DNA from 4 places in the Streptomyces sp. CB03238 genome. Region 1 is predicted to be linked to each of the others. Evidence: riboswitches for the same ligand, from Rfam matches in the RefSeq annotation. Region 1 holds a riboswitch; each other region holds the start of a gene.
The links. Region 1 has a riboswitch for cobalamin ahead of BKD26_RS31330 (ABC transporter substrate-binding protein). Riboswitches for the same ligand answer to the same signal wherever they lie in the genome.
Positions count from the first base shown of each region.

Region 2: linked by a shared signal. The riboswitch ahead of BKD26_RS25085 (MFS transporter) and the one ahead of BKD26_RS31330 (ABC transporter substrate-binding protein) in region 1 are both predicted to bind cobalamin.
Region 3: linked by a shared signal. The riboswitch ahead of BKD26_RS25170 ((2Fe-2S)-binding protein) and the one ahead of BKD26_RS31330 (ABC transporter substrate-binding protein) in region 1 are both predicted to bind cobalamin.
Region 4: linked by a shared signal. The riboswitch ahead of metE (5-methyltetrahydropteroyltriglutamate--homocysteine S-methyltransferase) and the one ahead of BKD26_RS31330 (ABC transporter substrate-binding protein) in region 1 are both predicted to bind cobalamin.

Region 1 is NZ_NBCN01000023.1:27,977-35,175, forward strand. It holds gene BKD26_RS31320 (ABC transporter ATP-binding protein) at 1-493, opposite strand, end outside; gene BKD26_RS31325 (iron ABC transporter permease) at 490-1,593, opposite strand; gene BKD26_RS31330 (ABC transporter substrate-binding protein) at 1,638-2,681, opposite strand; cobalamin riboswitch at 2,711-2,902, opposite strand; gene BKD26_RS31335 (GlxA family transcriptional regulator) at 2,979-3,953, opposite strand; gene BKD26_RS31340 (hypothetical protein) at 4,103-4,603, shown strand; gene BKD26_RS31345 (hypothetical protein) at 4,609-4,857, opposite strand; gene BKD26_RS31350 (hypothetical protein) at 4,864-5,430, opposite strand; gene BKD26_RS31355 (hypothetical protein) at 5,406-5,618, opposite strand; gene BKD26_RS31360 (oxygenase MpaB family protein) at 5,679-6,833, opposite strand; gene BKD26_RS31365 (FAD-binding oxidoreductase) at 7,164-7,199, shown strand, end outside.
Region 2 is NZ_NBCN01000014.1:82,775-89,973, forward strand. It holds gene BKD26_RS25070 (hypothetical protein) at 1-610, opposite strand, end outside; gene BKD26_RS25075 (hypothetical protein) at 694-1,533, opposite strand; gene BKD26_RS25080 (condensation domain-containing protein) at 1,601-3,340, opposite strand; gene BKD26_RS25085 (MFS transporter) at 3,351-4,595, opposite strand; cobalamin riboswitch at 4,931-5,052, opposite strand; gene BKD26_RS25090 (amino acid adenylation domain-containing protein) at 5,673-7,199, shown strand, end outside.
Region 3 is NZ_NBCN01000014.1:104,873-112,071, reverse strand. It holds partial or broken gene BKD26_RS25195 (IS256 family transposase) at 1-1,061, shown strand, start outside; gene BKD26_RS25190 (nuclease-related domain-containing protein) at 1,330-2,124, opposite strand; gene BKD26_RS25185 (hypothetical protein) at 2,311-2,631, opposite strand; gene BKD26_RS41540 (hypothetical protein) at 2,678-3,088, opposite strand; gene BKD26_RS25180 (hypothetical protein) at 3,085-3,897, opposite strand; partial or broken gene BKD26_RS25175 (pirin family protein) at 3,993-4,157, shown strand; cobalamin riboswitch at 4,314-4,497, shown strand; gene BKD26_RS25170 ((2Fe-2S)-binding protein) at 4,645-5,340, shown strand; gene BKD26_RS25165 (transcriptional repressor) at 5,588-5,971, opposite strand; gene BKD26_RS25160 (MFS transporter) at 6,153-7,199, opposite strand, start outside.
Region 4 is NZ_NBCN01000013.1:56,443-63,641, reverse strand. It holds gene BKD26_RS24125 (hypothetical protein) at 1-251, shown strand, start outside; gene BKD26_RS24120 (heparan-alpha-glucosaminide N-acetyltransferase domain-containing protein) at 261-1,433, opposite strand; gene metE (5-methyltetrahydropteroyltriglutamate--homocysteine S-methyltransferase) at 1,543-3,843, opposite strand; cobalamin riboswitch at 3,975-4,198, opposite strand; gene BKD26_RS24110 (enolase C-terminal domain-like protein) at 4,265-5,350, opposite strand; gene BKD26_RS41505 (hypothetical protein) at 5,446-7,199, opposite strand, start outside.

The DNA of each region.
Region 1 (7,199 bases):
GTACGAGCAGCGACGGCTGCTGGGTGAGCGCCCGGGCGATCAGCACGCGCTGCCGCTCACCGCCGGAGAGCCGGTCGAAGGAACGGTCCGCGAGCCCCACCGCGTCGACCGACGCCAGGGACGACTCGACCAGTCGGGCGTCCTCGGCGGTGTCGCCGTCGAGCAGCCGCTTGTGCGGTGTGCGGCCCATGGCCACCACGTCCCGCACCGTGAGGTCGAAGGCGGCACCCGGTTCCTGCACCACGACGGCCATGGTCCGGGCGAGCCGGCGCACGGGAAGTGACCGGACGTCGGTTCCGTCGACGCGTATGTGCCCGGCATCCGGGCGCAGGACGCGGTAGACGGCACGCAACAGGCTCGACTTGCCGCTTCCGTTGGGGCCGACCAGACCGATCACCTCACCGGGCTCGGCGGTCAGTGACACATCTCGTACGAGATGGCGGGCCCCCGCGCTCACGGTGAGGCCTTCGACGGCGAGGTGGTTCCCGGTCATGCCACTCCTCGGTCGGTGTTCCGCCGGGCGTCCCGCCGCAGCAGCCACAGGAAGAACGGGCCGCCGCACAGCGCGGTCAGGACGCCGACGGGGATCTCCATGGGGGCCGCGATCGTACGGGCCGCGATGTCGGCCCAGACGAGGAAGGCCGCTCCGGCCAGGGCCGCCGTGGGCAGCACCCGGCGGTGGTCGCCTCCGACGAAGAAGCGCACGATGTGCGGGAGCATCAGCCCGACGAAGCCGATCGGTCCGGCCGCCGCGACGAGGACGCCGGTGAGCAGGGACAGCAACACGAACATCCGGGCCCGGAAGCGCCCCACGTCCAGCCCCATCGTGGTGGCGGCCTCCTCGCCCGCCAGCAGCAGGTTCAACGGCCGGGCCTGCACCAGCAGCACACCGATGCCCACCAGCAGCGTGGCCGCGGGCAGCCACAGCGTGGCCCACTGGACGCCGCCGAGGCCGCCCATGGTCCAGGCGAGGACCTCGCGTGTCTGGTTGCCCCGGTCGGCGGTCAGCAACAGCAGGTGCATCACCGCGGTGAGTACCGCGGCCACCGCCACCCCCGACAACACCAGCCGGACCGAGGTGATCCGCCCGCCGGCCCTGGCCGTGGTGTAGACGAGCAGGAGCGTCAGCAGTGCTCCGGCGAACGCGGACACCGACAGCGACACCGCTCCGAAGAGAGTGACGCCCGAGACGATCACGATGACGGCGCCCAGGGACGCGCCCGATGAGACGCCGAGCAGGTACGGCTCCGCGAGGGGGTTGCGTACCAGGGCCTGCATGGCCGTGCCCACGACGGCGAGCCCCGGTCCGATCACCGCTCCGAGCAGTACGCGTGGCGCCCGTACGTCGAGGATGATCGTCTCGCGTGCGCGTGACCATGTCGGTTCCGCCCGGTCGGCCCCCAGGCCGTGCGCCACGATGCTCCACACCTCGCCGGGCGGTACGTGCACCGAGCCGATGGCCAGCCCGGCCGTGACGGAGACCAGGAGGAGCACGCCGAGGACCCCCAGCGTCAGGAGGTAGGTCCGTCCCCGCGGCGGGTACGCCCTGGGTCCGGCGAGGGACGACCCGGGCCCAGGGGAGGGTGCGGTCATCGTGCCGCTCGGGCTTGCCGGCGTACGTGCGGGCGTGCGGGCCGTCACCGGAAGCGCTCGGGGTGCAGCCCTCGAGCGAGGTCCTCCACCGCGTACGGAGGCCGTACGCCGACCAATGTCGCGGTGAGCGGCAGCACGACGAACCGCTTGTTCCTGATGGCGGGCACGTCGGCGAGGGCGGGCTGGGAGAGCAGGAACTTCTTCTTCTGCTCCACGCTCCCGGCACCGCGGTAGTCGTAGATCGCGATCACCTGGGGCCTGCGGGCGACCACCTGTTCCCACGAGACGTCGCCGAAGACGTCGTCCAGGTCCGAGAAGACGTTGCGCCCGCCGGCCAGCCGGATGATCTCCGTACCCAGGCTCCTGCCGCCCGCGGTGAACGCGGACTTGTCGCCGCTGTCGTACACGAACACCGATACCGGCGGTGCGCCCCCGACCGCCTCGCCGGCCTTCCGGATGCGGTCCTGGAGACCGGCCACCAGCCTGTCGGCCCGCTCCGGCACGCCGAAGATGCTGCCGATGGTACGGATCTCGTCGTACGTGTCCGTCATGGACACCTGCTTCTTGCCGCAGTACTCGCGGTTGAGGTAGGTGTCGATGCCCGCGTCGGCGAACGCCTTGCGCGACCGCCCCTCGTTCTGGGCGAACGCGCTTCCGTAGCCGCCATAGACGAAGTCGGGCTCGGCCTCCAGGACGGTCTCGAAGGACGGCTCCTTCTCCGCCAGCTCCGGGACGGCCGCGAAGTCCTTCTGGTACGCGGGTAGAACGGCCGAGTCGGGGAACGCGGTGCCGACCATCCTGTCCTTCAGGCCCAGAGCGAGCATCAGCTCGGCGGGGTGCTGGTGGATGGTGACCACCCGGGAGGGGGGTTCGTCGTACGTGGTGCGGATGCCGCAGTTGTCGATGGTGACCGGGAACCCCTTCACGGACGTGGCCGCGCCGCCTCGGTCACGGGTTTCGCCCTCCGTGCCGCAGCCGGTCAGCAGGGCGGCGGACAACGCGGCGGACAGGGCCGTGGCGAGTGCCCGTCGCCGCAGGGCATGGCGGGATGAGGGGAGGGGAAAGGGACGGTGGGTGCCGTCGTACACGTAAAGCCTCCTGGGGAGTCCGCGCTCCTCGGAATGGGCCCGCGACAGGCCAGTGTCCTGACTCCCGGATCGACGTTCCCCCTTGCCTTCCCGCGCTGTACGTACGTACGCGGTGGCGTCCTCGAAGGTTCCACTCCCCGGTCACAGTGGCGGGACCGTGCCGGATTCGCACCGGCTTCCTGTCTCCCGTCGCGGTGATGACCAGGTGATACTACGTTTCCTTCAGTGGAGCGCAAAAGGGCGTGCGGTCGGCCGCCGTACGCCCCCGTCGGTGGTACGGAGGCGGCCCGGGCATCGTCACCGGGGCAGTTGCCGGAGCTGCGCGGCCCGGTAGCGGGACGGTGAGATCCCGTACCGGCTGGTGAACGCCTGGCGCAGTGACTCGGCGGAGCCGAATCCGCTGCGGGCGGCCACACTCGCCATGGGCAGCGTCGTCGAGGTGAGGAGATGTGCGGCGGCCTCGGTACGCGCCAGCCGGACGAACCTGCCCGGCGCCTGCCCGAGGTGCTCGGTGAACAGCCGGGTGAGGTGACGTGGCGTCACTCCCGCGTGTGCGGCGAGCGCCGCCGTGCCGAGGTCGTGGTCCGGGTGGGCGGTGATGTGCTCGACTAGCTCGCGGACCAGCTCGTTGCGGGGCGGCGGGGCGGCGGTGAACAGGCTCATCTGCGCCTGGTTGCCCGGCCGCTGCAGGTAGACGACGAGGGCCCGGGCCACCTTGCGGGCCAGTTCGGGGCCGTGGTCCTCCTCGATGAACGCGAGGGTCAGGTCCATCGCGCTGGTGATCCCGGCCGCCGTGTACACGTTCCCGTCACGGATGTAGATGGGTGCGGGGTCCACCGAGACCTCCGGGTGGCGGGCGGCGAACTGCGGCGCGAACCGCCAGTGGGTGGTGGCGCGGCGCCCGTCCAGCAGCCCGGTGGCGGCCAGGACCCCCGCCCCCGTACACACCGAGGCGATCCGTCGGCTCTCCTTGGCCAGGCGCCGGACGTGGCCCACGATCCGGGGGTCGGCGGCCGCCCGCTCGAATCCCAGGCCGCCCGAGACGACCAACGTGTCGAGCGGGCCGACGAGCCGTTCCAGGGGCTGCTGGCTCTGCAGGACCAGCCCCGAGCCGCAGACGATCGGGCCGCCGCCCGGCCCGGCCACGCACACCCGGTACGGCAGGGACGGGTCACCGATCTCGTTGGCCATGGCCAGGCTCGTGGTCACACACGCGATGTCCAGCAACTCGGCCGCTTCGTAGCCGACCACCACCATGAGCCGTTCCGCCATGCGGCGACCCTATGCCGGAAGGACCGGTACCCCAAGGCCACGGACATCGATCCCGCCTCCGCGCACGACCGGGGCCGGCCGAGCCGGACAGTGGAGCCGGCAAGGCCCGCTTGCCACAACGCTCCAGCCATCATCACTCGGGGGACGCCATGACCCGCACCACGCGCGACGACCACCACAACCGCGACGACGGCACCCGCCCGGCTCCCGCTCGTCCTCAACGGGAGAGCTCGCCCTCCGGTGCCGGGCGCATGCTGGGCGCCCTCGGCCACCGGTGGCCCACCGTGCTGGCACTCGCCCTGGTGGTCGCCACCTTCGTCGACGGTGTGCCGCCCGTGCGGCTCCTGGCCGCCCTCCTCATCGTCATGCCGCTGTGCTACCTGCTGTTCGGATCACTGCGCGGCGAACTGCGCCGCCCCGGTGTCCTCGTCATTCAGATCGCGGGCCTCCTCGGCTTCGCGGCCGTGGCACTGGTCGCTCTGGCCGTCGACGGCGCTCTCGGCCTCTACGTCGTGGCTGCCGGCTGGCTGGCCCACGGGGTCTGGGACTTCACCCACCATCGGACCGGAAGGGTCGTGCCCCGGGCATGGTCGGAATGGTGCTGTGTCGTCGACGTCTTCGGGGCCCTCGCGATGGCCGTCATGGCCTGACGACGTCACTGGAGCATGTGCTCCATGATGGGGACGGGCAGCCCCGGATGCCGGGCCGCGGCCAGTGCCGTGTCGGTGTCACGCAACAACCGGACCAGCTGCGTCGCGGGCAACCGCGGGTGCCCGGCGGCCGCGTGGCGTACGTGCTCGTGCGGGTCGTCGAGCAACCGCACCGCCGACACGGCCGTCCGCCGCGGGTCGGTCGCCGCCCGGTGCCGTACGTCCTCGAGGGCGATGCCGGGTGTCCTGCTCACCCAGGATCAGCCGGGCCCACTGCTCGGCGGTGATGTCCGGCTGCGCCTCGGCCGGCCGCGCACACTCCAGTCCGGGTGGGCCACGGCCGCGTCCACGACCGCTGCCGGCAGGTGACGCCACAGCAGGAAGGGCGACCGTCCCAGCAGGCCGGCGAGCAGCTCATCGGGGATGGCCGGGTTCAGGCCCAGCCCCTGTGCCCACACGTCGCGCAGCCGCTCCGAAGGGCCGGGTCCCCGAACCAGCGATGCCCAGGCGGCTGCCCGCTCCTCCGGGGACCCCCGGGCAGCCGACCTGGCCCATTCCTCCTGCCGCTCTCCCGGGCGGCGGTCCACGGCGATGAGCCAGACCTCGTCCTCCTCGGTGGTCACCCCCAGCAGGATGTCGCCGTCCATCGAGAGGGTGACGAATTCCGGCTCCCCGGGCCGCTCGCCCAGCACTCCGGCGAGATCCCAACGGCCGGTGAGCTTCACCCGCGTCCACCGCCTGGGCGTGCCGCCCGTCCAGGCGCCGGCGACGTCGATGAGGAACACCCCGTCCTCGCCGAGCATCAGGCGGTCGCGAGCCGGTGCCACTGCGCGTTGAGCTCGGCGACCGGATCGGCCGCGTCTCTCCGTACCACCACGGTCGGTCTGGCACCACCTGCGACGACGGGGCGCCATGCGGCCCGGGGAGGCAGCACCTCCTCGGGCCTCCGGTCTCCGGCGATGTCCAGCCCGGCCCGCTGCGGCAGCTCGGCGAGTCCGTCTCTCCCACCTGTCATGGGAGCACATCCTGCCCGACCGGCGACCGAGGGAGCGCCGCCTGGCGGTGATCCCCGCGGTCAGCGGTTGTCGTGCAGCTCCTGGTGCATCTGGGGCTGGTCGTCCTGGTCGTGGGTCATCGCGTACCTCTCGACCTCGTTGAACGCCTTCGATGCGACGCCGAGGATCTCCTTGTAGGGGTTGACGCCGACGGTCTTCTTGGCGGCGCCGCCGAAGAGACCACCGGCGGTGTTGCTGACGAGGCCGTGGCCGGCGGCCAGGGGCTTGCCCGCGATGTCGAGGGGGCTTCTCGGGACGCCCGCCATGTCGGCGTACTTGTCGGTGAGCGCCACGCGGGTCAGGGCGATGTACGCGTCACTGGCCCCCGGCCCGACGAGGTCCCGGTAGAACTTGATGGCCTGCGCGGTCATGAAGACACCGTCGTCGGTCTTCTTCCACTCCGTGTCGCGCTGGGCGTTCCAGACCGCCTCGACCTCGTCGGCGTTCTTGGGCAGCAGCCATTTCTCGGGGGTGCCGAGGTAGTGATTGACGTAGTGCCAGGCGCACATGAAGCCGTGCGCGTCGTCCTTCGACACGTGCAGGCCGAGGTTCTTCATGCCCTGGAGGATCTGGGTGCTGAAGACGCAGGAGGCGCCGGTGGTGTACTTCTGGGAGACCGGCTCACCCCACGTGGCGTAGTCCCACTCACCGCTCTTCTTGTGCAGTTGCCGCACGGAGGCGTGGACCAGGCGCACCTTCGTGACGGTCGCGGCCAGGCTGCCGTCCCGCATGGCGTTCCGCTTGCCCATGTCGATGAACAGTCGCGAGGACTGCGACAGCCTCCGTCCCGGGCCCTCCACGCCGCCCAGCCGGCCCGTGGAGCGCAGGGTGAAGGCCCCGGTGGGGGAGAGGTACGTGCCGATGAGGCCCACGGTGCCCTGGAGCATCGACGCCTCCCCGTGGTGGTGGTCGAAGAAGCCCTCCGCCGCGTTCACATCCGCGTCGCTCCAGTCCGGAGGCGGCGCTTCCGCGTCCCGCAGGAACTGGGCGAGCCGCTCCGGCAGCCGGGACAGGTCCTGGCCGGGACCCAGCTTGTTGACGGTGCGGAACAGGTGGTTGACCCCATCGACCTCCCGGTTGTCGATCAGGTCCGACACCAGCGCGTCAGCGGCCGGATCCCCGACCTTACTGGCGGCCTCCATCTCGGCCACGGCATTGGCAGTCGTCAGTGGCACAGCAGAACTCCGTTCTCCGTCGATCAGAACTGAACGGCCGCCGAGCCCCTGCCCCCACGCACCGGCGGCGGACGATCTCGCTCCGGGACCGGCTCCTGCCATCAGGGACAGCACAGCCCGCCTCTCAGCAAGATCACCACTCGCGATCCTGCCCCAGTGAGTGCGGGCCCGCGATGCCCCGTCCGAGGCAAACGGAAGTGCGCCCGGCGTATACCAGGGGCGCATTCGGTCCCGCCGGGGCATTCGCATGAGAGGTCGGGCGACCTGGCGGTGTGGCTCCCTCCGCCGCCGTGTCGATCATGCCAAGAATGCGGTCGAAGGAGGTCGATCATGACAATCAATCGCCGCGATGTACTCGTCAGAGCC
Region 2 (7,199 bases), on a different contig from region 1:
CGGACGCACTTTCCGCTTCATGGACGGTCGGGACAGGGACGCTTTTGGGCTCGTACAGACACCACACCATGGTTGGTTGCCAGATGTGCTTGACGTCGAGTTCGCTGTTCTCCTGGACGATGTCGAGCGATCCTATGCAGCCGTCCACGAGCCCTTCCACGGCCCATTGGACGGCGATCGGTTTGGCATTGACGTAGCGGGGCACGGCATGCGGTACGAATTTACGTGCGAAGGCCGCCGTGGCCGGGTGTATGGCGATGGAATCCACGGTGTCCAGGGAGGTGGCGCGGGCCCGGTTCACCGCGACGCACATGGGTTTGGTCGGGCTCTCCCAGGTGGCCACCAGACGTATCCGGTCGTAGTTCCGGAAGTGCATGTCCACCCAGCTGTCCACCAGGGTGTGTTCGTCACGCTCCACGAACCCGGCCGCGACGAGCACCAGCACGCCCTCGGACAGGCCCAGGTCCATGGCCGCGTTGAAGGAGTCTGCGAGCAGGACCCGGCCGAAATGGCGGGCCGCCTCCGCGTGCGCGTCCGTACCGGCGGGGCCGAGCGTGGCCACGGTCCCCGTCCGGATGTCCGGCGGATTTCCCCCGAGCGGACTCGGCATGTTCTTTCCCCCCGTATGTGCTGCTGGTTCTCCACCCGCCGGCCCTCCGGCCGGCGGGCATGGCCCCCGGTGAACGCTCCGGCTCATGTCACCGGGCTGTCCGGCCGCAGGATCCGCAGGGCCAGGCCCCGCGTCTCCTCGGCCGCCGCGAGGCCGATCCGGCCGGTCTCCACCTCGTGGCGGGCCGCGGAGCCGATGCCCGGCCAGTCGTCGGGCAGGAGGTGCCCGGCCGACACGATGTGGGCGACGGCACAGGAGGGGGCGCGGGTGCCGGCTCGGGCGCGGGAGTCGGCGTCGTACGCCGCCACGAGGTGGGCGAACCAGTCGAGGTACGTACCCATCAGGCTGCGGGCGACCTGGTTGACCGCGGGGTCCTCCACCGCGTCCGGGCCCGGGTCGCCCGCGTCCTGGGCGAGCGCGGTGCGGATCACCTCGAAGAGGTGGGCCTCGATCCGTTCCATGACCGCTTCGGGACGGCGCGCGAGGGCGTCCTCGCTCCACCAGTCGGGGAGTTGGGCACCCTCGTCGTAGGAACGCAGGGCGGCGAGCAGTTCAGCGGCGAGGGTCGCGGCGGTGGAGCGCTCCGCGTCGAACAGGAGAAGACGGGTGGCCGAGGTCAGTTCGGCGACGTGCCGGGCCGGCGAGGCCGACATGCAGTAGGCCAGGACCGCGTGGACGGCCCCCGGCACGTCTCCCGCCGCCTCCAGCGCCCGCCTGGTGTACGTCTCGGCGGTGAGGTCCCTGGGCAGCGGGCGTGCCAGGAGGTACCGCACGTCGAACCCGGCGTCCTCCAGGCGCAGGTCGGAGAGGGTCGCCTCGGGACGGTGCCCCGGGTAGTCGAGGACGAGGAGGACGGGCCGCGTGTCCGGCGTGGCCGTCGCCGTAGTGCCCTTGGTCGTCCGAGGGCTCGGAAGGTGCGCCATGAGCTGTTCCTGAAGTGTGGGTGGGGGGTTGGGTGGGGCCGGGCGGTGAGGAGGGGGTACGCGGCCGCTACCGGCCGGGGCCGGGCCGGGAGGTCCGCAGCAGGGTGGCGACATCGATGCCGGCCGGGTTCTCGGAGACCAGGGCCACCATCCGGGTGAACGTCTCCATGAAGGCCTCGGCGCGCTCGCTGGGCCACACCTCGCGCTCGTACTGGAAGAGCACGGTGGCGCCCACGGCGTCCTGGCCCGGGTCGTGCAGGTCGTGCACGTCCACCCGTACGGTCACGCCCGCCCGCAGGGCCAGCCGCGCATCGGCGACCGCGGGCTCGACGTCCACGCCGTGCAGCGGAAGGGGCGAGCCGTCCTCGGCGTCGACCGCCAGGTACAGCCAGGGGCGCCAGCGCTGCTCGAGGTCCCTGTTGAACTGGAGGTGCTCCAGCAGCAGCGGCAGCGGCACGGAGTGCGTGAGGCCCGAGGCGACGGACTGCTTCGCCGAGCGGACCACGTCGCCGACGGTCAGCTGTGTGTTGATGCGGAAGCGGTGGATGACCGAGGTCGCGAACCAGTCGACGTCGTCCTCCCAGCCCGCGGGCCTGCCGGACGTCGGGCTCACCATGCCCGGCACGGTGTGGCCCGCGTCGTCGAGGACGGCCAGCGCCAGGGCCGCGACGAACCCGCAGAACAGCGTCGCCGACTCGGCCGCGCATGTCTCGCGCAGCCGCCGCACGGTGGCGGCGGACAGCCGGCCGTGCACCTGGGCCGCGGTCGTCGGCCACACGTCAGGATCCCGCATGCCCGTGAGCCGGACCTCAGGCAGCGCCTCCAGCGGGTCGAGCCGGCTCCGCCAGTGGGCCAGCCGCTCCTCCAGTGCGGCGTGGTGCCGGCGCTTCTCCTCCTCCGCCCAGCAGCGCGGCGGGAGTTGCGGCAGTGCGGCATCGTGCGGTGCGCCTGTGACGCGGGCGTTGTACAGAGCCGCCAGATCCCGGAGCAGGATCGCGAAGGAGTCCCCGTCGCACACCAGGTGCTCGGCGGTGACCACGACCGTGGCCGCGTCCTCGCCGGTGACGAGCACCAGGACCCGCACCTTCGCCTCGGTGGCCAGGTCGAACAGGGCCGTCCGCTCGGCCGTCACCTCGTCCTCCACCTCCGCCTCGGAGGGCAGTCGCCGTACCCGGAACAGGCGGGAGAGGTCCAGCTGGTGGGCATCGAGCCGGTACGCCCGGTGCCGGCCGTGCCGGAGGTCGAGCTCGAAGACCGTACGCAGCGCCTCGTGCCGTCCGACGAGCGCGTGGCACGCGGCTTCGAGGCCGGCCGGGTCCAGAGGCCCGTGGATCCGGAACGACGTGGAGACATGGTGCGGGATGCGCGCCCCGACGGAATCGGCGTCCCGCTGCAGCCTGCGGAGCTGACCGTACGACAGCGGTACGGGCCGGCGGCCCGGAGCGTGCTCCGGGGACGACTCGACGTATCCGCCGGTGGCGCGCGTGTCATGGACGTCCAGTGGGTCACCGGTGGCCGGTGTCGATGCCGCGGCGGCGTCGCGCAGGCGCGCGTCGATCCGCGCGGCCAGGTCGGCGAAGTCGGCGGCACCGAAGACGTCCTGGATGTCGACGGCACCGTCCCCGGGCAGCGCCTTCACCAGGCGCATCACCAGACGCCCGGCCCGCACGGAGTCCCCGCCCAGGGCGAAGAAGTTGTCCGACGCGTGGACCGGATGGTGCCCCAGTACGTCCGCGGCCTGGGCGCGGACCAGGTCCTGGACGGCGGTCGCGTCAAGGGTGCCGGGACGCGGTCGTTCTGCGTTCACGTGCGTGTCCTTAGGGTTGGTCCGGCCAGTCGGCGCGGCGCAGCTTCCGGGAAACGGTCGCCGCGCACAGGGGGATCACAAGAACCAGGCAGAGGAGCCCGATCGCGGTGTGGTGCGAGAGGTGCCCCAGCAGCAGCCCGGCCGCGGCACTTCCGAGCGGACCCCCTACGGCGAGGACGGTGAAGCTGCCGGAGATGACCCGCCCACGGACGGCGTCGTCCACCTGCTGGAAGACGATGACGTCGATCAGTACGTACAGGGCCGGCTTCCCCAGCGAGATGAGGAAGAGCAGGCAGAACACGCTTATCGGGGAGGCGGGGAGCAGCAGGGCGGCCGTCACCAGCAGGGAGGTCCACACGACACCGAGCAGGAGCACACCCGGGCGGAACCGGCGGTGCAGCCGGGTCACCAGAGCCGCGCCGGTGAGGTAGCCGATGGCCTCACCCGACAATGCCAGGCCGATGGTGCGTGCGTCGACGCCCTGCCGCTGGAAGTGGTTGATGAGTATCAGGTTGAGTGCGGCGAAGATGAAGTTCTCGATCGTCATCAGCCCCGTGACGGCGCGCAGGACCGCGTCCCTCCAGACGATCCGGGGGCCGACCGTCGCGCCCTTGAACAGGACGGACGGCTTGAGCGGGCCTGGCTGCTGCCCGGTCGCCGGCAGCCGGGTCAGGAAGGCGGAGCCCATCGACGCCACGTAGCAGGCCAGCACGGCGACGAAGGGCTGGACCGGTCCCGCCGCGAACAGGAGCCCGGCCAGCGGCGGCCCGGCGAGCATGGCGATGTTCACCCGTACTTCGTCCTGGCTCAGGGCCTGGCGCAGTTGCTCGGGCGGCACGATGGAGCGCAGCGCCAGGCGCCGTACGGGCATGCCGATCGCACCGGAGACGCCGAGCACGGCCGCCGCCGCGAACAGCCCGGCGACGCTCGCTGCGCCCGTGGCCACGGCGACGAGGACGGCCGCGGTCGCCAGTGTTCTCAGCGCCTCGGAGGACAGCAGGAGGTTGCGCCGGCTGAACCGGTCCGCGAGCGCACCGGCCGGTATGCCGAGCAGGACGGCCGTGGCGGACTGGGTCGCCGCGAGCAGTCCCGCCTGCAGGGGCGACCCGGTCAGGGACAGTGCCAGGAGGGGATACACCAGGAGGGACATCGACGTGCCGATGGCACCGACGGTGGTGCCCAGCCAGTAGCTCTGGAACCTCCAGTTGCGGCGGAGGGGAACGAGAGCGGGTGGTGGGGTCGCGAGGTCGGTCATGGTCGATGGCCTGCCCTCGGGAGCCGGGGAACGAGCAAGACGAACAGCCCCTTCCGGGCGGGTGGTTGACAGGACGCGTCCCCAACGCCGCGCGCGCCCGGGGCGGCGGGCACGGTGGGCGCGGTGTGTGTGTCGGTGGAATGCGTTCAACGAGGCATTCGCCGACCCATTCGCCGAAGCTTTCGCCGGCCGGGCAGGCAGGCAGGCGCTCCGGACTCGGATGGTTCCGGTCTCAGATCACGGTGAGCAGGTGCGTCGCGAGATGCGCCGGTGGCGTGTACTGATGGGTCGTGCCATGTCGAAATGCCTCCTTCAGGGATCTCCACGTCCCCTAAGCGGTCGGAAAGAAAGGCGGCAGGTCAGTTCCTGACTGTCAGGCGGAGCCTGAGTCACAGTGGCGGGACCGTGCCGGATTCGCACCGGCTTCCTGGGCCCTGCCGCCCCGGTGAAGTTGTGTGTTCGCTCGACGCAGTCCAAAGACCGTGAACCCGAAGGGAGTTGGCGGCGATGGAGCGTCACCCTACACGGGTGGAGGCCGCGTCAATCGGCTTGCCGTACCCCTGGGGCGGCAAGCCTGCGCGAGCGATGCCAATGCGGCGTCTTCATCGTCGTTTCCCCCGAAACGGTGGTGTGTACGTGCGGAGCGGTCCTGGTCGACCGATGGTCGGTCGGTCCGGTCGGGACGTGCGACCGCTGTCGGCGCCTCCAGCACGAGCCCGGCGCTGATCGAAAACGTTGCACACTCCCGCCGGATTGTAAAGCGCATGTGACGTCGCTCGCTCAAAGCCCTTGCCACACACGCGTGTTCGAACCATCTGCTAGGGTCCGGCGGGTGTGCCGGGGGCGAGCCGGCCACCATGAACTGTGCGATGCGTACTGCGCGGAGAGCCGGCTGTCATCAGCCGCACCCGCAGGCACACCCGTCGCAGCGCGTTCCTCCGTACCGCCGTCGCTCACGCCCATGGCGAGCCCGACCGGCGTGCGTATCCGTAGCCGCGGACCAGCCGTAGTCGTAGCCGTGTCCCTGTCTCCACCCGCATCCCTGATCCGCCCCGTCATCCAAGGGAGTCCCCCACCATGTCGTCCTTCGTCGAACGCGATGCCGTGGAAGTGGTCGTGGCAGCACAGTGGTTCCGCGTCCTCGGTTCGACGCCCCCGTCACTCGACACCAACTTCTTCGACTCCGGTGGCAATTCGCTGGCCGCTGCACGCCTGACCACGGCACTGTGCAAGGCGTTCCGTACGGACTTCCCGGTGCAGGTCGTGTTCGACGCCCAGACGTTCCGGGGCATCAGCGACTGGATCCGGCGCGGCGTACCGGCGTCGGGCAAGCGGCTCGTGACGCTCAACGAGAAGGGCGCCGGAGCGCCTCTGCTGCTCCTGCCCTCGGGCGGGGGCGGGGTCATCGGTCTGCAGCGCTTCGGCGGGGCGCCGTTCGACCGCCCCGTGTTCGGGCTCCAGGCGCGGGGGCTCGACCCGCGCGACGGCCTGCCCTTCACGGTCCTGGACGAGATGACGGCCGACTTCGTGCGCGTCGTGGAGGAGTCCGCGCTGCCCCGCACCCTGCACCTGGCCGGCTACTGCTCCGGTGGCACCTTCGCCTACGAGCTGGCGCGCGAGCTGCGCGCCCGGGGCTGGAACGTGCTGTCCGTCTCCCTGTTCAACACCTCGCTCTACCGTCGGCCTCTCGTCCTCGAAGAGCTGATCCAGCAGCGCCTGGCGGGCATCGCCGCGGCCACCGGCCTGGAGGTGCCCGCGGGCGAGCTGGACGCCGCCCAGGTCTTCCACGCGCTGAAGGACAGGAGCGAGGACATCCTCGAAGCGGACCTCGCCTCCTTCGAAGCGCGTCTGCGTGTGTACGGATCCCTCTGGACGGCCGTCACCGGCTACCGGCCCCGGCTCCAGGACATCCCGGTGCGTCTGTTCGCCACGCCGGACCGCTACCACCCCGACGACGTGGCGCTGATGGGCGAGGACGACCGCGACTGGTCGGAACTGGGCTTCCGTGACTTCCGCGCGTACGACGTCGAGGTGAGCCACCGCGACATGCTGCGCCACGACCCCACCCTGCACGCCATCGAGCGGTCGCTCGCGGAGCTCGACGCGGCGGCGGACCCGCGGGGCCCCGGCCGCCCCTCCCCCGTGGGCGAGTCCGTACCGTCCGCGGCGACGGCCCTGGCGGACCTGCTCCCCGACCCGGCGGAGGAGGTGGGTCCGGACACGCTCCTGGCCCTGGGCCACGGGGAGGAGCTGACGGACACGGACACCGACACCGTGCCCGTCCACGTACGCGTCACCGAGTGGATGCGGACCCACCCCGAGCGCGTGGCCGTGAGCAGCGGTGGCGCGTCGGTCACCTACGGGCAGCTCGACTCCTGGGCGACCCACGTCGCCACCGGACTGGCCGCGGCCGGCGTCACGCGCGGACACCGTGTCGGCGTCCTGGCCGAGCCCTCCCTGGCGATGGTCGCCGCCGTGCTCGGCACACTGCGCTGCGGCGCCGCCTACGTGCCCGTGGACACCGCCCACCCCGACGCGCGCATCGGCTCCGTCCTGACGGACGGCGGTGTCACCGCCCTGGCCGTGACACCGCTGACGGCGTCC
Region 3 (7,199 bases), on a different contig from region 1:
CCCGCACGACCTGGCGCAACGGCCACCGCGAGAAGACCGTGACCACCCAGGCCGGCGACCTGGAACTCGCGATCCCGAAACTGCGGGCCGGGAGCTTCTTCCCCAGCCTGCTCGAGCGGCGACGACGCATCGACCAGGCCCTCTACGCGGTAATCATGGAAGCCTACGTCAGCGGCGTCTCCACCCGCTCCGTCGACGACCTGGTCAAGGCCCTCGGCTCGGACACCGGTATATCGAAGAGCGAGGTCTCACGGATCTGCGCCGACCTGGACGAACAACTGGAAGCGTTCCGGTCCCGGCCGCTGGACCACATCCGCTTCCCCTACCTGTTCCTCGACGCCACCTACGTGAAAGCACGTGTCGACCACCGGATCGTCTCCCAGGCGATCGTCATCGCCACCGGCGTCACCCAGGACGGCGGCGCGAAGTCGTCGGCGTCATGGTCGGCGACCACGAGAGCGAAGCCTTCTGGGCCCTGTTCCTGCGTCACCTGCGAGAACGCGGCCTGAGCGGTGTCCGCCTGGTCATCTCCGACAGCCACAGCGGCCTGGTCAAAGCCATCCGCAAGGTCATGCTCGGCGCCGCCTGGCAGCGCTGTCGGGTCCACTTCGTCCGCAACGTCTTCGCCGTCATTCCGAAAGGCTCGGCGGAGATGGTCGCCGCCACGATCCGCACCGTGTTCGCCCAGCCCACCGCCGAAGCGGTCCGCGACCAGCTCGACATAGTCGCCGACATGCTCGGCCGCCAGTTCCCCAAGGTCAGAGGGATGCTGCTGGACGCGAAGGAGGATCTGACCGCGTTCGCGGACTTCCCGCACCAGCACTGGAAGAAGATCCAGTCGACGAACCCGCTCGAGCGGCTGAACCGGGAGATCAAACGCCGCACCGACGTGGTTCAGGTCTTCCCGAACCCGGAAGCCGTCCTGCGACTCGCGACCGCGGTCCTCGCCGAACGCCACGACGAATGGATCGTCTTCCCCCGCCGCTACCTCTCCAATGAGAGGCATGGACGCCCTCTATCCCGACACTCCGGTCGTCCTGCCGGCCACGTCAGACGACTGATCGCTTACACCCCGCGAAGGGACATGACCGCAGCGGCGGTCAGGACTCGGCCGTGTGGGGGACGTGGAGTGGGCGGAAACGGATGCCGCAGTGTGCCTTCAGCCGGTGCCGGCTGTACGAGCTTGAACACCATGCGGGCCGCCGCCCGTTGGGCGGCACAGGCGGACAGGCGCGGGGGCGGCGGTGGCGGAGGGGAGGCGGCAAGGCGCGGGAAGAACTCGGTGGCCCCCCGGAACCCGCGCCGACATCGACCAATTCACGGCGTGTTTCATCGGCGTCGTGATCCACGGCGCTGCGCGTGGAATTTGTGGTCGCGGCGTATCAGCGCAGCGATCTTGTGGCAGGTGCCGGCGTCGAAGACCGGCCACTGGGCCTGGATGGAGTCCAGCAGGTAGTGCGTGCCGATGCTCACCACATCGATGGGGCAGTTGTCGCAGACGCCCAAGCTCGCCCGGTCGTTGATGACCGCGACAGCTGTGTGGACCGTGGTGTACACGCCGCGCGTGGCGAGGAAGGTCTGCAGGGCGGAGGCGGGCTCGCTGACCTGACGGCCCCAGCTGCGGCCTCGGCGGTCCGTCAACGCTCCCTGGCCGACGAGATTTCCGTACCGGTCATACTTTTCATAACTCCAGTAGTCGCCCTGTATGTGCACGCATACGTTGCGTCCTTTGACCTCAATCGCCCAGACACCGCCCGGTCCGACGAGGAGGTGGTCGATCTCGCCTCTGCGGTTGGTGTACCCGCGGAACAAGAGCCATTCGTCCGACAGTTCTTGGAGCGCGTGGGTCACCGTGTCCTCGGCGAGCACTCCTGCTTCCTGCTGCGCCCGGCGGTGGAGGAGTGCCGGATCGATGACTGGTGCTTTGGCCTCCAGCTCGCGCACCTCAAAGTACTGCGTCAGCCGCTTGCCGAGCTGCCACCACCGCCGTGACGCGGCGTGCCGTGCTCGAAGGTCCGCGACAGCCGCTGAGTGCTCGGCAACGTCGTGATGGTGGCGTTCGATCGCCCCCTCGGTCTGCCGGAGTTGACGGCCGGGGTGGTCGGAAAGCACTTCGGTCAGCATCGTCGCAGTCTATGAATCCGCGAATGCGCTCGGCTACGAAAAGCGCGATGGCGTCCCGCCGGGTGGTGTGAGGGATCAAGGCACTGGGATTCGCAGGCCGGAGGCGGGGTTCCACCGCGCGAACGGTCTGACTCGCCTCAGCAGGGCGCATCGTGGGCCGCCGCTTCCGCGGCGATCGTCAGGGATTCAAACCGGAACGCGTAACCCTTGATCCCCTACACCACGATGCGGGGCACGACCGTGCGTCATCGGCAGGTGCGCTGCGACCAGGACAACTTGGCCGCCACGCCGCTGCCGACGTATGAACATCCACGGGGTCTTGTCCGCCAAGGCGCACTGACACTGGCCGCCCCGCTGGTCGGTGAGGCACTGCAGCAAAGTGCGGTCACGCTGCCCGACGGGCTGAATGATCTCTTCCAGCAACCCCAGCCGGTTGGGGTGACCGAGATCCTCGTAGGTCAAGTTGATCTCAATGCCGTACTTCGTATGGAACACCCCATTGGCCATGCAATCGACGGTAAGCACTTGCTAGGGAGGTCGAAAGAGTGCCGCGTCAAGTATGAGCCACCAGCGAAGTCTGGCGCGGCTCGGTCGTCGTGTCCGGGTCGCTGGTGATCAAGCGACGAGACCGAGGTCCAGCATCTTGGCGGCTTTTCCGATGGAGCCTGGCATGAGGTGCCGGTAAATCCTGAAGGTGAATGTCGAGACTCCTGTGGCCCATCCACTCGGCGACGTCAGTGATCGGGATGCCGTGGGTGAGGCAGTTCGACGCGAAGAAGTGGCGGAAGCTGTAGAGCACCATTCCTTGAGGGATGTCGGCTGGGTCGGCCTTCTTGATGATCTTCTGCCACTGATTTCCCAAGTAGTAGTAGGGGAAGGCTCTGGTGGAGTCCTTGGGATGTCGTAGGAGGTAGCCGTCCGTGGTGCCGTGCTTGTCTGCGTACCACTCGATGGTCTCTTTCACTCGTGGGAGCAGTGGGACGTCTTGTAGTCGCCGACCTTGCGGTGCTTCAACCTCCCGTACTGGCCGGTGGTCTGGTTGACCTGTTCGGTGATGCGGTAGACGTCGTCGGCGACGATGTTGTTGAGGTTGACGGCGGCGGCTTCTCCGTTGCGCATGCCGCAGCCGCTCATCAGGTCGGCGAACAACAGGAACGTGTCGTCGCCGGCCGTGCGTATCTGCCGTAGCTGGGCGACGGAGGGGATGACCGCGCGTGTCGGGTCGTACTGGGGTGGCTTGACGCCCTCCAGGGGGTTGTCGTCGTAGATGCCCAGCCGGTGGGCGTCCAGGAGGATCGCCTTCAGCTTGTCGAAGGCGTTCGACTGCGTGGCCAGACCGGCGCCGTTGCGCTCCATTGTGCGGATGAACCCGTCCACGACCTTGTGGTCGAAGGTGCTCATCCGGCGGCTTTCGAGAGCCGGGAGCAGGTGATGCTCCAGCAGAGAGTCCAGGTGCCGCACGGACGCCGGAGCGAGGTCGCGCTGGCCGGCCTTCCACTCGGCCGCGTACTCCCCGAAGCGCATCGCCCCGTACTTCGCCACCCGCTCGGCCTTCGCCCGACCATGCGGAGCCGCCTTCTTCGCGTTGTAGACATCCGTCAACCGCTGGATCGCCTCGTCCTGGGTGACGAACCCCGACTCCTCCACCTGCTTCCCGGCCCCGTCCCGGTACCGGACCTTGTACAGGTGCGGGCACTTCGACCACCTGGACCGCGGATGCTCGCAGTCCTTGAAGAACGTGCCCATACCGCGGGCCAGGGTCTTGCTCACCATGTGCCGGAGACTCCTCGAGGACCGATGCTGACGGTTTGCTGACCGCCGACGGTCCACGACATGCCTGACCTGCATTGATGCGCTGAGGTTGCAGTATGTGGTGGAACTTCGTGGGCCGGACCCACGAGGAGATCGCCCAAGCCCGCGCCGACTGGATGACCACCACCCGCTTCGGCGAAGTGGAAGGCTACGCAGGGGGCCGGCTGCCTGCTCCCGAACTGCCCCCGGTGGCGCTGAAACCGCGAGGAAGGGTGCGCTGACCTGCAATGGCGTGGTCGGGGGCGAGTGTGTACCCGGGCGCGGCAAATCTCACCAGGGTGAGGCGATCACTGATCGAGCCGGGGTGACCGGCGGGGCCCTCCGGTGTGCTACCGGTGTGTGGCCGGTCGCACACGGGTGAGCCTGGTGCCGGCGCTCGACGTGATGGGATGCTGCGTTCGACAAGCGACGGCGGAACGAGGAAGCCGGTGAGATTCCGGCACGGTACCGCCACTGTGCTGGGGGAGCGAACCCGCTATGGCCACGGCCCCGTTGAGGGCGGGAAGGCCGGGAGAGCGTCGATCCCGAGTCAGGAGACTCACGCCGTCGCACCTCGACGTACCGGGGCGGAGTTCCCCGAGAGAGGATGGTGGCACCCGTGTGCCCAGGTGCCCATGACAGCCTGTCCGAGCCGTGGATTCATGCCGCGCAGCCCCGACACCGACGTACACCGGACATCGTCCAGGCCCTCAGCGGGGCGGTACGCACGTGACGACCACCGACACCCTCAGGCGGGTCTCCGCCATCGGCCCCTACTTCGCGGTCTCCTGCGGGCCGAGGCCCGACTCCGCGCGGTTCCGGCCCCTGACCGGCCTCTACGAGAACCCCGAGCTGCTGGCGGCGTACGTTGCGGACGTGGGTGAGCGGCTCGGTACGGACCAGAAGCGGGTGGCCGCATCGACCCTCCACATCGGGACGGCGGCCCGCCTGTGGTCGATCGCCCTGGCAGGCGCCGCGTTGAGCGGGCGGGCTCCCGACCTCGCCCCTGAGCGGTTGTGGTGGCGCGCGGCCGAGTCCGGGCCGATCGACCTCTGGATGCCCGAGCCGGGCGCGGTCGCCGACGGCGAGCTGCATGACGCCGTCCACGCCACGGTACTCGTACAGAACCTCCTGCCCCTGGGCACCGCCCTTGCACGGCACTTCGGTCTGTCCGCCCACGTCATGCGCGGCAACGCCGCCTCCGCGCTCATCGGGGCCGTCCGGGTGCTGACCCTTCGTGTCCCGCACGCACCGCACTCGGCGTTGCGGCTCGCCGCAGCCCTGCTGAGCCGGGAACCGCTGGCCGGTGCGGGGGTGTTCACCGCCGAACCCCTCACCTACCGCCGCCGCAGCTGTTGTCTCTACTACCGCGTCCCGGGCAACGGGTTCTGCGGCGACTGCGTCCTCAACGGCGACCGTGCCTGACGGGCGGGAGGCAGGAGACGAGCTGCTCCTCGCCTCCCTGAATACGCAGGTGGAGCCAGGTGGTGCCGGCGGGAGCGCGGCCGGCCAGGTATTCCACGACGGGCTGGTGGGCCCGGGACCCATGGACGCCGCCCCGGCCTCACGGGCGTGCGTCAGCGTGCCGAGGACCCGTATGTGCGGGTGGCCGTCGGGCTCAGGGGTGTGGGCGCACGGCCGGATAAGGAGGCGCGTACAAGAGGGCGCCTCCTTATCCGCCGTTGGTACGGCAGAGGCCGCAGATTCCGACGAGCTCGAGGGTGTGTTCCACGTCGGAGTAGCCGGTGCTCCGGGCCACGTGGGCGACCCAGTGCTCGACGACGTCGGAGTCGAGCGGCTGACCGCGGCGGCAGCGGCGGCAGACGAGGTAGTGGCGGTGCTCTGCCACCGGCCGGTGACGGTAGAGGCGTTCCCCCATGTCGTCGCGTACGACGTCGGCGCCGCCGGCGCGCTCCAGGTCCTGCAGGGCCCGGTAGACGGTGGAGAGCCCCACGCGGATGCCGGCCGAGCTCAGTATCGCATGCAGTTCCTGGGCCGAAACGAAGTCGGAGCGTTCGGCGAACGCCTCCAGGACGGCCGCACGCTGGCGTGTCATGCGCCTGCCTGTGGGGGCTGTTGCCGCCACAACGGACTCCCTACTGCTGTGATCAGGGTCGATCGGCGCCTTCGCCCCGCCGGCACGGGCTCCGCGCCGCGGAGAGCCCGCAGACCCCCACGGGAGGCGAAAGGCCCGTAGGGGTCCGCGTAGGCCAGGGCGTCACGTCACCGCGAGGCGTTCAGTCCTTCCCGCTCACCGACGAGCGGCTGACCAGGCGGGCGCAGACGAGTGCTGCGAGCGTCAGCGCTCCGAGGGCCGCGGCCGTGCCCGGATATCCGCCCAGCGCCAGACCCACGCCGCCGAGGCCGGCGCCGAGGAAGACGCCGAAGCTCATCCCGGCGGCGTTGATGCTCAGCGCCGTACCCCGAAGCGAGCCGCAGCGTCGTACCAGCAGTGTGGTGACGCAGGCGGCCACGGTCGCGTGACCGGCACCGATGAGTGCGGTCAGGGGAAGGGCCAGGAGCAGGGAGTGGGTGAAGAAGACGCCCACCAGTGCCGCCAGTGCCACCAGCAGGGCGAGTGCCATGAGCCGTTCGCTGGGGAACTTCGGGCGCTCGGCGCTCAGGAGGCGGCCGGCGAGGAGGTTGCCCAGGAAGAACGAGGTGCCGCTCAGGGTCCAGACGACGGCGAAGACGCCCGGGTCGAGGCCGAAGCGCTCGTCGTAGAAGGCCGCGAGGTACGCGAGGTAGCCCATGAACGCCGCCGTCCGCAGCATGGCGACGCACAGCAGCGGGACCACACCGGGGAGGGCGCCCAGTAGCTTGAACGAGGCGAGGTAGCCAGGCTGCGGCTCCGCGGGCCCTTCGGGCTTCCCGGTACGCCGAGGACGGCGGCCTCGGAGGAGGAAGTACAGGGCGAGTACGGAGGAGACGGCGGCGATCGCCCACAAGTCCCCCTGCCAGCCCCACAGTACGGCCGGCAGCGCCACCAGGGGCGCGGCCAGGAGCGCCGTGAGCGACTGGGTCGCGGTGATGAGGGTCGCCGCCCGGCCCGCGGCGGCGTCGTTGTCGAAGCGGTCGGCCGCCGCGGCCGTGAGCGCCGGGTTGAGCACGGCCGTACCGGCGCCGACGAGCAGGCAGAAAGCGGCCAGCAGCAGGAACTCGCCGGTGGCGCCGAGGGCCGCCGAGAGGGCCAGCACGGCCAGCCCACCGGCCGCTGCCCACTCCTTGCGTACGCGGTCGATCAGCGGAGCCAGAGCGGTTCCCACGGCCAGGGCGGCGAGGCC
Region 4 (7,199 bases), on a different contig from region 1:
TCGACCGGCCCGGATACGTCAAGGGGGTGACGGGCCTCTGGGCCGAACCCGACGGTGCCGGAGCGCGGCTGCGCACCGAGACCCGCGTGTACGCCACGGACCCGGGCGCGGCCCGCCGGTTCACGCCCTACTGGGTCTTCATCGAGCCCTTCAGCAGTCTCATCCGCCGCGACCTGCTGGCCGCGGTCGGCCGCCGTGCCGAACGCGCGGCCCCCGGCGGCCCCGGCGGTGACGCGCGCCGCCGGGCCTGACGGCAGCCGTCAGGTGGTCCTGGCCTTCGGCATGAGCACATGCAGGGCCCACTCGAGCGGACCGCGCCGGAGGGGCGTCCGGTGGAAGACGAACGCCCAGACGGCACACGCCACGAGCGAGACCCCGCAGAACGCGCCCAGCGCCGGCCAGCCGTGGTGCGGGTGCAGTTCGGCGCGCGCCACGACGTGGACCGCGTACACCGACAGGCCCATCGTGCCCACCACGGCCAGCGGGCGCAGCAGCGTCTCCAGCGCCCTGCTGCGGCAGGCGGCGACCACGAGGCCGAGGAGGAGCAGGCTCACGCCGATGTTGGCGACGGTCTCGAACGGCGTCTGGCTGTAGGGCCCGTCGACCAGCAGCCAGGCCCACGAGGTGCTGGGGATCGCGCCCGCCTGCCGGGCGAGCACGGCCTGCACCGGGTCCGGGGCGTTCACCGCGTACGCGTGGCTCTCGGCGATCGCCCGCAGCAGCGCCTCGCGCCCGCCGCCCGGGCCCAGCGCCAGCGCGGACAGGCCGTGCCCGGCGAGCGTGACGAGCGCCCCCCAGCCGATGAGACGGCGACCGACACCCGGCCGGCGCAGGTCGGCGATCCGCCCCAGGGCCATGCCGACGACGACGTACGGGAAGTACGTCAGCAACGGGTACGCGCCGGACAGCAGCAGCGTGTCCAGCGCGCCGGTGAACCCGGACCAACTGGTGACGGCCTCGAAGCCCGGGTAGCGCCCGCGGCCGATGACGCGGTAGCCGAAGTACGGCCCGAGGACGTACGACAGGGCGGGGCCGAGGACCACCGACACCGCCGCGACCGCCGTGAGGGCGCGGGTGCCCAGCCGGGCGAGCGGCTCGGCGGCCAGGAAGTACAGCGCGAAGAACGTGAGGATCACGGCGATCCCCGACCGCAGCTCCGTCAGCGCGAGCCCGAGCGCCGCGAGCACGGCACACCGGACGATCGTGGAGCGCAGCGCCCCGGCCGGCTTCGGACGGGGCCGGGTGCCACCACGGGAGAGCGTCAGGGACAGTCCCGCGATGAGGGTGAAGATGGCGGGGGCGCGCCCGTCGAAGGCCACCAGCAGAAAACCCGCGCCTTCGGGCTTCGCGGGCGGGCCGATGTGCGCGGCGAACATGGCGAACACGGCGATGGCGCGGGCCACGTCCACGCTGACCAGTCGCCCGGTGGGCAACCCTGTCGTGGTGGCCGTGTTTGCCGTGGATGTGTGCGTCACCGTGCTGATCCGCCCCCGCGGTCTTCGTCCTATTGTCGGTTTATTTGTATACGCATGGGTGGCGACGTCATCGGCCGGGGGTGCCGCCCAGCTCCGCGCGCAGCGAGCGCGCCGCCGCGACCAGGTTCTCCAGCGACGCCCGCGTCTCCGGCCACCCACGGGTCTTCAGACCGCAGTCGGGATTCACCCACAGCCGCTCCGCCGGAATCGCCCGCAGCCCCTCCCGCAGCAGGGCGGCCATCTCGTCACTGCCCGGAACGCGGGGCGAGTGGATGTCGTACACCCCCGGCCCGATCTCACGCGGATAACCGGCAGCGCGCAGCTCCGCCGCCACCCGCATGTGGGAGCGGGCCGCCTCCAGACTGATCACGTCGGCGTCGAGGTCGTCGATCGCGGCGAGCACGTCACCGAACTCGGCGTAGCACATGTGCGTGTGGATCTGGGTGTCCGGACGTACGCCGCCGGTCGCGAGCCGGAACGCCTCGGTCGCCCACGCCAGGTAGGCGGGACGGCCGCCGGCACGCAGCGGCAGGGTCTCTCGGAGGGCGGGCTCGTCGACCTGGATGACCGAAACGCCCGCCGCCTCCAGGTCGTTCACCTCGTCGCGCAGCGCGAGGGCGACCTGGCGGGCCGTCTCGGCCGGTGGCTGGTCGTCACGGACGAAGGACCAGGCCAGCATGGTGACCGGACCGGTGAGCATGCCCTTGACCGGCCGGTCGGTCAGGGACTGGGCGTACCGCGTCCAGCGCACGGTCATCGGCTCGGGGCGCGAGACGTCACCGGCGAGGATCGGCGGGCGGACGTAGCGGGTGCCGTACGACTGGACCCAGCCGTGCCGGGTGGCGAGGAACCCGGTGAGCCGCTCGGCGAAGTACTGCACCATGTCGTCGCGTTCGGGCTCGCCGTGCACCAGGACGTCGATGCCGGCCTTCTCCTGGAAGGAGATCACCTCCCGGATCTCCTTCTCGACGCGCTCCTCGTACGCGGCCGGGCCGATGCGCCCCGCCCGCAGATCGGCGCGGGCGGTCCGCAGCTCCGTGGTCTGCGGGAACGAACCGATGGTCGTCGTGGGCAGCAGCGGCAGGCGGAGGTGGGCGGCCTGCGCGGCGGCACGCCGGGCGTACGGCTGCGAGCGGCGCGTCTCCGAGTCGGTGACAGCCGCGGTACGGGCCCGTACGGCGGGGTCACAGGTGAGCGCCGAGCCGGCCCGGGCACCCAGGACGGCGCGGTTGGCGGCCAGTTGGGCGGTGATGGTGTCGGCGCCCTCGGCCAGCCCGCGGGCCAGGGTGACGATCTCGTCGGTCTTCTGGCGGGCGAAGGCCAGCCAGCGGGCGACCTGCGGGTCCAGGTCACGCTCGGCCGCCACGTCCAGCGGGACGTGCAGCAGCGAGCAGGAGGCGGCCACGTCGACCCGCCCGGCGAGGCCGAGCAGCGTGCCCAGGGTGGCGAGGGACCGTTCCAGGTCGTTGATCCAGACGTTGCGGCCGTCGACGACGCCCGCGACGAGCCGCTTGCCCGGCAGGCCGCCGGCGGCGGCCAGATCGTCCAGGTTGGCGGCCGCCGGACCGGTGAAGTCCAGCGCCAGCCCGTCCACGGGCGCCTTCGCCAGCACCGGGAGCGCCTCGCCGAGCCGGTCGAAGTACGTCGCGACCAGCAGCCGCGGCCGGTCGGTGAGGGCACCGAGGTCACGGTAGGCCCGGGCGGCGGCGTTCAGTTCGGCCGCCGTACGGTCCTGGACGAGCGCGGGCTCGTCGAGCTGCACCCACCCGGCACCGGCCGCCCGCAGATCGGCCAGCACCTCGGCGTACACGGGCAGCAACCGGTCCAGCAGCGTGAGGGGTACGAAGCCGGCCGGCGCGTCCGGGGCGGGCTTGGCGAGCAGCAGGTACGTGACGGGCCCGACGATGACCGGCCGGGCGGTGTGCCCGAGGGCCAGCGCCTCCGTCAACTCGGCGACCTGCTTGGCCGAGTCGGCGGCGAACACGGTGTCCGGACCGAGTTCGGGCACCAGATAGTGGTAGTTGGTGTCGAACCACTTGGTCATCTCCAGCGGCGCCACGTCCTCGGTGCCCCGGGCCATGGCGAAGTACCCGTCCAGCGCGTCGGCGGCCACCGCCTCCCGGTGACGCACGGGAACGGCGCCCACCATGACGCTGGTGTCCAGGACATGGTCGTAGTACGAGAAATCGCCGGTCGGCACCTCATGGACACCGGCCTCGGCGAGCCGCTGCCAATGCGACCGGCGCAGCCCGGCCGCCGTGGCCCGCAGCTCATCGGCCGGAATACGGCCCTTCCAATAGCCTTCGACGGCCTTCTTCAGTTCCCGGTTCGGGCCCTGGCGCGGGTATCCGTACACGGTGGCGGTCACGGCACTCTCCTTCGCGAGTCGTGTGGGGCGACCCGGAGACCGGTCGCGGACACGCGAAGGAACGGCGGGCACGCCTCGGCCCGCTGCCACCGCCGACCCGCCCACGAGGTCACCGAGATCTCCGTACGCGTGTCTCACGTACGGGCAGTGGCAGGTCTTCGGACTCGCGAGCGCGCCTCTGCTGTGCAGGAGGCACCTACTGGCCGTCGCTTCCCGGACCCGTGTGGTGGACCCAGTGCTGATGACGGCGGTCGTTCCCGCTCACCGCTGCGGGGCAGTTCCGGATTCGCACCGGATTCCCTCTTACGACGCGCCTGCCTGGCTGACAGGGCGAACCAGCTGCACCCCTCACCCTAAGCGCTGCCCATGCTCCACAGCGCACGAATCACGCCAACCCCGCTCCGGGGGAGCGGACCGTTCGTCAGCCGCCCAGCCCGTGCCCCAGCCCCGGCGTGACCGGCAGCTCCACCAGCCCTGACCCCGGCGTGCCCGCGAACGCCGCCGGCGCCAGCGGCTCCTCCTCCACCAGCAGCGGGCCCACCAGGTCCGGCGGAACCGTGGCGTGCGGCAGCGCCGCCGACAGATGCGCGGCCGCGAGCGTCGCCACGCCCAGCTCCGGCATCGTGCCGACCTTCACCGCGAGCCCCGCCGTCTCGGCCAGCGCCGCGATCTGCCGCGCCCGGTACAGCCCGCCCACCTTCAGGATCTTGATGTTCAGTACGTCGGCGGCGCCCCGGCGAACCACCTCCAGCGCGTCGTGCGCCGACTGCACCGACTCGTCCGCCATCACCCGCACCCCGCCCCGCGCGCGCAGCGCCGCGAGTCCCTCCAGGTCCCAGCGCGGCAGCGGCTGCTCCACCAGGTCCAGCCCGGCGTCCGCGAGCCGGGCCACCGTACGGGCCGCCTCGCCCGGGGCGTACCCCTCGTTGGCGTCCAGCGACAGCTCCACCGACTCCGGCACCGCCTTGCGTACGGCGGTCACCAGCTCCACGTCGAGCGCCGGATCGTCGCCGCCCTTGAGCTTGATGTGCCCGAACCCGGCCGCCGCGTACCGGGCCGCCTCCTCCACCATCTCGTCGACCGTGCCCAGCCCCACGACCCACGTCGTCGGCACCGGCCCGCCCACCCGCCCGCCGCCCAGCAGCAGGTGCGCCGGCCACCCGGCGGCACGCGCCGCGAGGTCGTGCAGCGCCAGGTCCAGCGCCGCCTTGGCCAGGTGCTGGCCCCGGATGGCGGCGTCCATCGCGGCATGCGCGCCCGCCAGGTCGCGCGGGTCACGGCCGACGAGCGCCGGAGCGACATGTTCGGTCACCGCCGCGCTGAGCCCCGCGAGAGTCTCGCCGGTGTACGCGGTCATCGGCGACGCCTCGCCGAAACCCGATGCCCCGTCGGCCGTCCGGACCTCCACGACGAGACTGACGAGGTCGGGGCTGGTGCCACTGCTGATGACGAACGGGCGGCGATAACGGGCACGGACGACACGGGTGTGGAACGAGGCGATTTTCACGCGCGAGCTCCTTCGTCTCCGCCGTACGGCGTTCCCACCGTGGCGGCCTGCGATGTGGGGGGTTTCGGCCCAGGCCGTAATCCGCGATCCACGGGCTACAGACGGACCTGGTAGACGATCGGGGGACGGCCGGTCTGCCCTTCCTGGCGACTGCCGGTCGGTACGGCTATCCCGGCCCGCTCCAGCCGCTTGAGGATCCGGCGGGCCGTGCGCTGCTGCACGGACAGGTGCTCGGCGACCCGATGGGCGGTGACCCCCGCGCCCCCGTCCGCCGCGGTCAGCTCCCGCAGCCGGTCCAGCGTCTGCGGGTGCAGGCCCACCCGCCGGGCCAGCAGCGCGGGCCCCTCCGCCGGCCTGGCGTGCGCGGCGTGAGCGGCGCCCACGGGATGCGCGGTGCCTGCGGGGTGAGCGGTGCCCGGGGTGCCTGCGGTGCCTGCGGCGTGCGCGGGTGAGCCCGCGGGTGAGCTTGGGGAGCTGGGTGAGCCCACGGGGCCGATTGCGCCACGCGAGGCTGGCGCGCCTGGGGTGCCGGTGGAGCCGGGCGCTCCCGCGGAGTCGCCCGAGCCTGGTGAGCCTGCGGAGCCGGTCAAGCCAAGGGAGTTCGGCGAACCGGCCGAACCGGCCGAACCGGCCGAACCGGCCGAACCGGCCGAACCGGCCGAACCGGCCGAACCAAGGGAGTTCGGCGAACCGGCTGAACCAGCCGAGCCGGCTGAGCCACCTGAGCCGGCCGACCCCGCCGACCCAGCCCCACCCGCCGAGCCGTCCGCGCCTGCCGAGTCCGACGCGCCATCCGAGCCGGCCGACCTCACCGAACCGACCGCGCCCGCCGCGCCGTCCGCGCCCGCCGACCCAGCCCCACCCGCCGACCCGACCGCGTCCACCGCGCCCGCCGAGCCGACCGACCCCGCCCCACCTGCCTCACCCACCGACCCCGGCGCGACGCCCGCCGCACCCGGCGCGACACCCGCCGCACCCGGCGCGACGCCCGCCGCACCCGGCGCGATGACGATGTCGACGTCGTCAGCCATCGACACCACACCCGCCGCCGCACCCGCCGCCATGCCCACCCAGCGTGCCCGGTTGACGGCCCGTCGGGCCAGTGCCTCGGCCTCCGCCGCCGTACGGCCCACACCGAAGCCCACATGCGCGGTGCCGTGCCGGGCCGCCAGGCCGTCGAGGAACGGGAGACGAGTGAACCGCTCCGTCGCCGTCTCCAGCACCCCGCGCGTCGTCACCACCAGCCGCCGCCCGTCCGGAAGCTCGGCCAGGCTGCCGCCGAGCACCCGTATGTCCTCCGGCAGCCGCGCGTCCGCGCCCGCGCCCGGCAGGTCGACGATGCCCAGCACCACCTGCGCGTCCCCGCTGTGCTGCCCGGCCGTGGCCAGGACGAGCGCCTGAAGGGTCGCCAGTATCGAGTGCCGGGACGGGGCCAGGCGCACGGCGTGCGTGTGCTGCTCCAGCACGTGGAACGCCGAGCCGAGACAGGTGATGGCCACCCGGGCCTTCTTCGCGTCCCGGGCGTCCAGGTGGAAGTCGACGACGTCCTCCGAGGTCAACCCCGGCCGGTACGGCAGCACCCGCACCCGGTCGGTGGGCAGCTTGGCCTCCGTCATCGTCTCCAGCACCTCGTCGCGGCGCAGGGTGTCGATGGACACCCGCGACACGTCGTGCCCGAGCCGCAGCAGTTCGACGAGCGCCCGCAGCAGCGTGGCGCCGTTGTACGGCACGTACATCGCCGGCCGGTCCAGTACACCCGCCGCGTCGGCCAGCGCGTGCGGCACGACCCCGGTGAACAACAGCGCGTCCGCCCGCGACCGCGCGCCCGTCACCACCGCGGTGGTCTCGC